One region of the Micromonospora olivasterospora genome, then DNA from elsewhere that is predicted to be linked to it. Evidence: predicted binding sites of a transcription regulator. Region 1 holds the regulator's gene; each other region holds the start of a gene.

Region 1 (2,264 bases):
CGGACATCGGGTAGCGGTACAGCTGCCCCTCGTTGGCCTTCAGCCCGGCGACGATGCCGAAGATGATGCCGATGGCCATGGCGGCGAGGGCGACCAGGACGCCGATCAGGATGCAGGTGAGGATCCAGCCCACCAGCGCGATGACCGACCAGAGGAGCTGGAAGTTCAGCGCGGCGACCGCGTGCCCGCGGACGGTCGGCGACTGGTTGCCCCGGGCCAGCAGCGCGATCAGCGGCGCGAGCCAGCCGAGCACGCCGCCGCCGAGGAACATCCCCGCCGCGCCGCCGAAGTGGGCGACCAGCACCCACGTCTTGTCCTCGTTGTTCGCGTAGCCGCCCGACGGCGGGCCGTACGCGCCGCCGCTCGGATAGCCGCCACCCGGCGGGGGGTAGCCCCCGGGCGGGGGGTAGCCGCCCGACGGCGGCTGGCCGCCGGGAGGCGGCGGATAGCCCCCGGGCGGGGGATAGCCCGCCGCACCGGGTGCCCCGGACAGTGGTGCGGTGGGGGGCTCGTCCGACGAGCCGTACGGCGCCGACGGCGGGGTCGGCTCCGGCGGCCAGCCGCCGGGGTCGCCCGCTCCGGGAGGGCGAGGTGGTTCAGTCATGTACGTCACGGTAGGGGCTGCCGGCAAGGGGACACCAGAGCGACACTGGTCGGGTCCGGCCGGACGATCGGGCAGGAACGCCCAGGCGCTGCCCCGGGGCGGTGCGGGCGGCGCACACGTCGTCCGTCGTTGATCTTCTCGGCGGCGGCCCCGCCGACGTAGACTGGCACTCGTTACAGTCGAGTGCCAGGAGCGCCGCCCGGCCCCGGCCGGGTGGGCGGACGTGCGGCGCCGGTCCCGGCGTGCGACAGGAGGTGGGGGCAAGTGGGTCTCGACGACCGTAAGCTCGCCGTGCTCCGCGCGATCGTCGAGGACTACGTCGCCACCCAGGAGCCGGTCGGCAGCAAGGCCCTGGTCGAGCGGCACCAGCTCGGCGTGTCCCCGGCGACCGTCCGCAACGACATGGCGGTGCTGGAGGAGGAGGGCTACATCCGGCAGCCACACACCAGCGCGGGCCGGGTCCCGACCGACCGCGGCTACCGCCTCTTCGTCGACCGGCTCTCCCGGGTCAAGCCGCTCAGCCCGGCCGAGCGCCGGGCGATCGAGCGCTTCCTGGCCGGCGCGGTCGACCTCGACGACGTGGTGCACCGCACCGTCCGGCTGCTCGCCCAGCTGACCCGGCAGGTCGCCGTCGTGCAGTACCCGAGCCTGGCCCGCTCCTCCGTACGCCACCTGGAGCTGGTGCCGATCTCCACCACCCGGCTGATGCTCGTGATGATCGCCGACACCGGCCGGGTCGAGCAGCGGCTGGTCGAGCTGCCCGCGCCGATGCCCGCCGACGACGTCACCGACATGCGCCGGGTGCTCAACGAGAAGCTGGTCGGCACCCGGCTGTCCGACACCCCGCCGCTGGTGCAGGCGGTGGTCGAGGAGTCGCCGGCGCACCTGCGCCCGGCCATGGCCACCCTCTCCAGCGTGCTGCTGGAGACGCTGGTCGAGCGGCACGAGGAGCGCATCGCGCTGGCCGGCACCGCCAACCTGACCCGGGGCGGCCTGCTCGACTTCCAGGGCTCGCTACGGCCGATCCTGGAGGCGTTGGAGGAGGAGGTCGTCCTGCTCAAGCTCATCGGCGAGGCCGAGCCGAGCACGACGCGGGTGCTGATCGGCGACGAGAACGAGATCGACAACCTGCGCGCCGCCTCCGTGGTCAGCACCGGGTACGGCCCCGGTGCGACCATTGTCGGCGGCCTGGGCGTGCTGGGTCCCACCCGGATGGACTACCCCGGCACCATCGCCACCGTGAGGGCCGTGGCACGCTACGTGGGCGAGCTGCTGGCCCAGAACTGACCAGTCAGGGCCGACACGGCCGGATTCCGACCGACAACCGGCGCAACGCGAGACGAACATGAGGACACCGAACGCAGTGGCCAGGGACTACTACGGCATCCTCGGCGTGAGCCGGGACGCCTCCGACGACGAGATCAAGCGCGCCTACCGCAAGCTGGCGCGGCAGTTCCACCCGGACGTGAATCCGGACCCGGAGGCCCAGGAGAAGTTCAAGGACATCAACGCCGCGTACGAGGTCCTCTCGGACGACCGGAAACGGCAGATCGTCGACCTGGGCGGCGACCCGCTCGCGCCCGGCGGCGGGGGCGCGGGCCCGGGCGCCGGCGGGGCGGGGCCGTTCGTCGGCTTCCAGGACATCATGGACGCCTTCTTC
Region 2 (2,264 bases), 520 kb from region 1:
CGCCGAAGCCCGGGCCTTGACCGCGCAAACCTTGAGGGTCTTGCGGATCGCGTTGACCACCAGGGTGGACAGCGCCTGACCTTCGACGTCCTCGGCGATGATCAGCAGCGGCTTGCTGTCCTGGAGGACCTTCTCCAGCAGCGGCAGCAGCTCCTCGATCGCCGAGATCTTCTGCGTGGTGATCAGGATGTACGGGTCCTCCAGGACCGCCTCCTGCGACTCCACGTCGGTGACGAAGTTCGGGGAGATGAAGCCCTTGTCGAACTGGAGACCCTCGGTCACGTCCAGCTCGGTGGTGAGGGCCGAACCCTCCTCGACGGTGATGACGCCGTCGCGGCCGACCTTCTCCATCGCCTCGGCAATCAGCTCGCCGATGGTGGCGTCCTGCGCGGAGATCGTCGCTACGTGCGCGATCGACTCCTTGCCGGCGACCTCGACGGCCCGGCCCAGCAGGGCCTCGGAGACCTTGGCGGCGGCCGCGTCGATGCCGCGCTTGAGGCCGGCGGGGTTGGCCCCGGCGGTCACGTTGCGCAGGCCCTCGCGGACCATCGCCTGGGCGAGCACGGTCGCGGTGGTGGTCCCGTCGCCGGCGACGTCGTTGGTCTTCGTCGCCACCTCCTTGACCAGCTGCGCGCCGAGGTTCTCGTACGGGTTGGTGAGCTCGATCTCCTTGGCGATGGTCACGCCGTCGTTGGTGATCGTGGGCGCACCGAATTTCTTGTCCAGGACGACGTTGCGCCCGCGCGGGCCGAGGGTGACCTTGACCGCGTCCGCGAGGGCGTTGACACCGTGCTCCAGCAGGTGCCGGGCGTCGTCCGAGAAGCTCAGGATCTTCGCCATCTGTATCCCTTCGAAGCGACGCTGCCCCGGCCCGGCGAGCCGGACCGGGGCAACGACACTGATCGGTTGCTTACTTCTCGATGACCGCGAGGACGTCGCGGGCGGAGAGCACCAGGTACTCCTCGCCGGCGTACTTGACCTCGGTGCCGCCGTACTTCGAGTAGATGACGGTGTCGCCGACCTTGACGTCAACCGGGATCCGGTTGCCCTTCTCGTCGACGCGGCCCGGGCCGACAGCGAGGACGGTGCCCTCCTGCGGCTTCTCCTTGGCGGTGTCGGGGATCACGATGCCCGACGCCGTGGTGGTCTCAGCCTCGTTCGCCTGGACCAGGATCCGGTCCTCGAGCGGCTTGATCGCAACCTTGGTCGCGGTAGTCACGGGCATACCCTCCTGGGGTACTTGGTTTCGTTGCCGGTCAGCATGCCGACCGGCGTCAATCTGCCACATGCCACCGGGCGGGGCCGTCGTCGCGGGTGCCGGTCCGCCTGGCGCTCAACCCCCGGGCACCAGGGCCCGGGCGTTGGCACCCTCAGGGTGAGAGTGCTAATCGCAGGTTATTCCTCGGCTAGCACTCCGTCAAGGAGAGTGCCAACTGCCATCGTCGTGTCGCGCCTCGACCGGGCCGGCACAGGGGCGCCGGCGCCCCTGTGGAGCTGCCCGCAGGAACGGGGCACGGTCGCCGGTCGCCACACTTCCGCCACTCGTTACCGCAACACGCCGGGAGCGCCTCGCCACGCCACGCCCAACTCCCTAACGTCCCTCGGGTTCCGCACCCCATGCCGAGGAAGGGAATACCGAGTGTCACGGATACCCACCCTGACGTTGCTGCGCGACCAGCTACGCCGGGCGCGCCAGGCGCGCGGGCTCAGCCAGGAGGAGCTGGGCAAGCTGGTCAGCTACTCGCCGTCGTACGTGAGCGCGGTCGAGACCGGGCAGAGCCCGGCCCGGCCGGACTACCTGGCCCGGATCGACACGGCGCTGGACACCGGCGGCCTCTTCATCGCCATGCTGGAGCTGATCCGGTTCCACGCCGCGCCGGAATGGTTCCGCCCGTGGGACGAGAACGAACGGGAGGCGACGGCGCTGCGCTGGTACGACCCGACCGTGGTTCCCGGCCTGCTCCAGACCGAGGGATACGCGCGGGCGATGCTCGCCCTGAGCGGGGAGCTGACCGCCGAGGAGGTCGAGACGCGGGTGGTGACCCGGCTCGCCCGGCAGGAGGTGCTGACCGCCACCCCGCGCCCGCAGTTCGTCGCGGTGCTGGAGGAGCACACGCTGCGCCGGCAGGTCGGCGACCGCGCCGTCATGCGCGAGCAGCTCCAGCACCTGCTGGCCGTCGGCGCCGAGCCGCACGTGCACGTCCGGGTCGTGCCGGCCGACGCCCCCTGGCACAACGGGCTCAACGGCCCCTTCATCCTGGCCC
Region 3 (2,264 bases), 850 kb from region 1:
GGCTGGGCGGCCGGCAGCTGGGTGATCGCGCGCCAGGCGGCCGGCCAGCCCGCCCCGGTCGGCGCCGCCCTCCCGTACGGCCTGCGCCGCGCCCCGGCGCTGTGGGGCTGGACCCTGGTCTACGGCCTGTTGGTGGCGGTCGGGCTGGTCCTGTGCTACCTGCCCGGCCTGTACGCGATGGTCGCGCTGGGCCTGTTCGGCCCGGTGCTGCTCTTCGAGCGCGGCGCCCCGCTGGGCCGGGCCCGTGAGATGTTCCACGCCCGCCTCGGGCCGGTGCTCGGGCGGATCGCGCTGGTCAGGCTCGCGGCGTCCGTGTTCTCGCTGGTCCTGGCCCCGGTACAGGTCGCGGGCGTGCTGCTCGGCGATCCCGCCGACGCGGCCAGCTTCAGCGGGTGGGACGTCGCGTACGCGGTGGTGGCCGCCGTGATCACGCTCCCGTACGGCCTGGTCCACCTTGTCGGCCTCGTCGTGACGTACGCCGAGCAGCGGGCCTGCGAGGGTCCGGTGACGGCCACCCGGCTGGCGGGTGAACTCGGCTGACCGCCCGGATCGGTTGCGCTGGTCGGGCCGCGCCGGGCCGGCCCGACTGGCCCATCGTGCTTGCACTCGGCAGGGCAGAGTGCTAAACAAGTCATTGGCACTCGCATACGGCGAGTGCCAATGGTCGGGGCGGTGGGGTCACGGCCTCCCGGTGGGTGACCGCCGGGCGGCACATGGCCGGTCGTCGCGGGCTATCCGGCCCGGCCGAAGGACGTCGTCGTCGCCAGGTGGCGACGTCCCAAGGTGCGTACACCAGGCGGCCCATCCGGGGCACAACACTCGGGTGGCCCGTGAGTGTCCAGGAGGACAACGCCGTATGGCCAAGATGATCGCGTTCGACGAGGAGGCTCGCCGCGGCCTCGAGCGGGGCATGAACCAGCTCGCCGACGCCGTGAAGGTGACCCTCGGCCCCAAGGGCCGCAACGTCGTGCTCGAGAAGAAGTGGGGCGCCCCCACCATCACCAACGATGGTGTGAGCATCGCCAAGGAGATCGAGCTCGAGGACCCGTACGAGAAGATCGGCGCCGAGCTGGTCAAGGAGGTCGCGAAGAAGACCGACGACGTGGCCGGTGACGGCACGACGACGGCGACCGTCCTGGCCCAGGCCCTGGTTCGTGAGGGCCTGCGCAACGTGGCCGCCGGCGCCAACCCGATGGCCCTGAAGCGGGGCATCGAGGCCGCCGTGGCCAGCGTCTCGGAGGAGCTGCTCAAGCTCGCCAAGGACGTGGAGACCAAGGAGCAGATCGCCTCCACCGCCTCCATCTCGGCCGGTGACACCAGCGTCGGCGAGATCATCGCCGAGGCGATGGACAAGGTCGGCAAGGAAGGCGTCATCACCGTCGAGGAGAGCAACACCTTCGGCCTGGAGCTCGAGCTCACCGAGGGCATGCGCTTCGACAAGGGCTACATCTCCGCGTACTTCATGACCGACCCGGAGCGTATGGAGGCCGTCTTCGACGACCCGTACCTCCTGATCGTCAACAGCAAGATCTCGTCGGTGAAGGACCTGCTCCCGATCCTGGAGAAGGTCATGCAGAGCGGCAAGCCGCTGCTGATCATCGCCGAGGACATCGAGGGCGAGGCCCTGGCGACCCTGGTCGTCAACAAGGTCCGGGGCACCTTCAAGTCGGTTGCCGTCAAGGCGCCGGGCTTCGGTGACCGCCGCAAGGCCATGCTCGCCGACATCGCCATCCTCACCGGTGGCCAGGTCATCAGCGAGGAGGTCGGCCTCAAGCTCGACGCCGTCGGCCTCGACATGCTGGGCCGCGCCCGCAAGGTCGTGGTGACCAAGGACGAGACCACCATCGTCGACGGTGCCGGCGACGCCGAGCAGATCCAGGGCCGGGTGAACCAGATCCGGGCCGAGATCGAGAAGAGCGACTCCGACTACGACCGGGAGAAGCTGCAGGAGCGTCTGGCCAAGCTGGCCGGCGGTGTTGCGGTGATCAAGGTCGGCGCGGCCACCGAGGTCGAGCTGAAGGAGCGCAAGCACCGCATCGAGGACGCGGTGCGCAACGCGAAGGCCGCCGTCGAGGAGGGCATCGTCCCGGGTGGTGGCGTCGCGCTGGTGCAGGCCGGCAAGACCGCCTTCGACAAGCTGGACCTGACCGGCGACGAGGCGACCGGCGCGCAGATCGTCAAGATCGCGCTGGACGCCCCGCTGCGGCAGATCGCCGTCAACGCCGGCCTCGAGGGTGGCGTCGTCGTCGAGCACGTCCGCAACC

The links. Region 1 encodes HrcA, which represses chaperone genes, less so after heat shock. Its sites were predicted from a motif close to GGTTNGCACNCTCNNNNNGAGNGTGCNAACC; they were not measured.
Region 2: groES (co-chaperone GroES) is a predicted target of HrcA. The motif match lies at 1,360-1,390, and genes of this name have one in related genera.
Region 3: groL (chaperonin GroEL) is a predicted target of HrcA. The motif match lies at 633-663, and genes of this name have one in related genera.

Annotation. Positions count from the first base shown of each region.
Region 1 is NZ_VLKE01000001.1:1,117,996-1,120,259, reverse strand. It holds gene JD77_RS04880 (DUF4870 domain-containing protein) at 1-604, opposite strand, end outside; gene hrcA (heat-inducible transcriptional repressor HrcA) at 869-1,891, shown strand; gene dnaJ (molecular chaperone DnaJ) at 1,968-2,264, shown strand, end outside.
Region 2 is NZ_VLKE01000001.1:1,639,574-1,641,837, forward strand. It holds partial or broken gene groL (chaperonin GroEL) at 1-840, opposite strand, end outside; gene groES (co-chaperone GroES) at 911-1,225, opposite strand; gene JD77_RS07335 (helix-turn-helix domain-containing protein) at 1,640-2,264, shown strand, end outside.
Region 3 is NZ_VLKE01000001.1:1,963,210-1,965,473, reverse strand. It holds gene JD77_RS08980 (hypothetical protein) at 1-540, shown strand, start outside; gene groL (chaperonin GroEL) at 857-2,264, shown strand, end outside.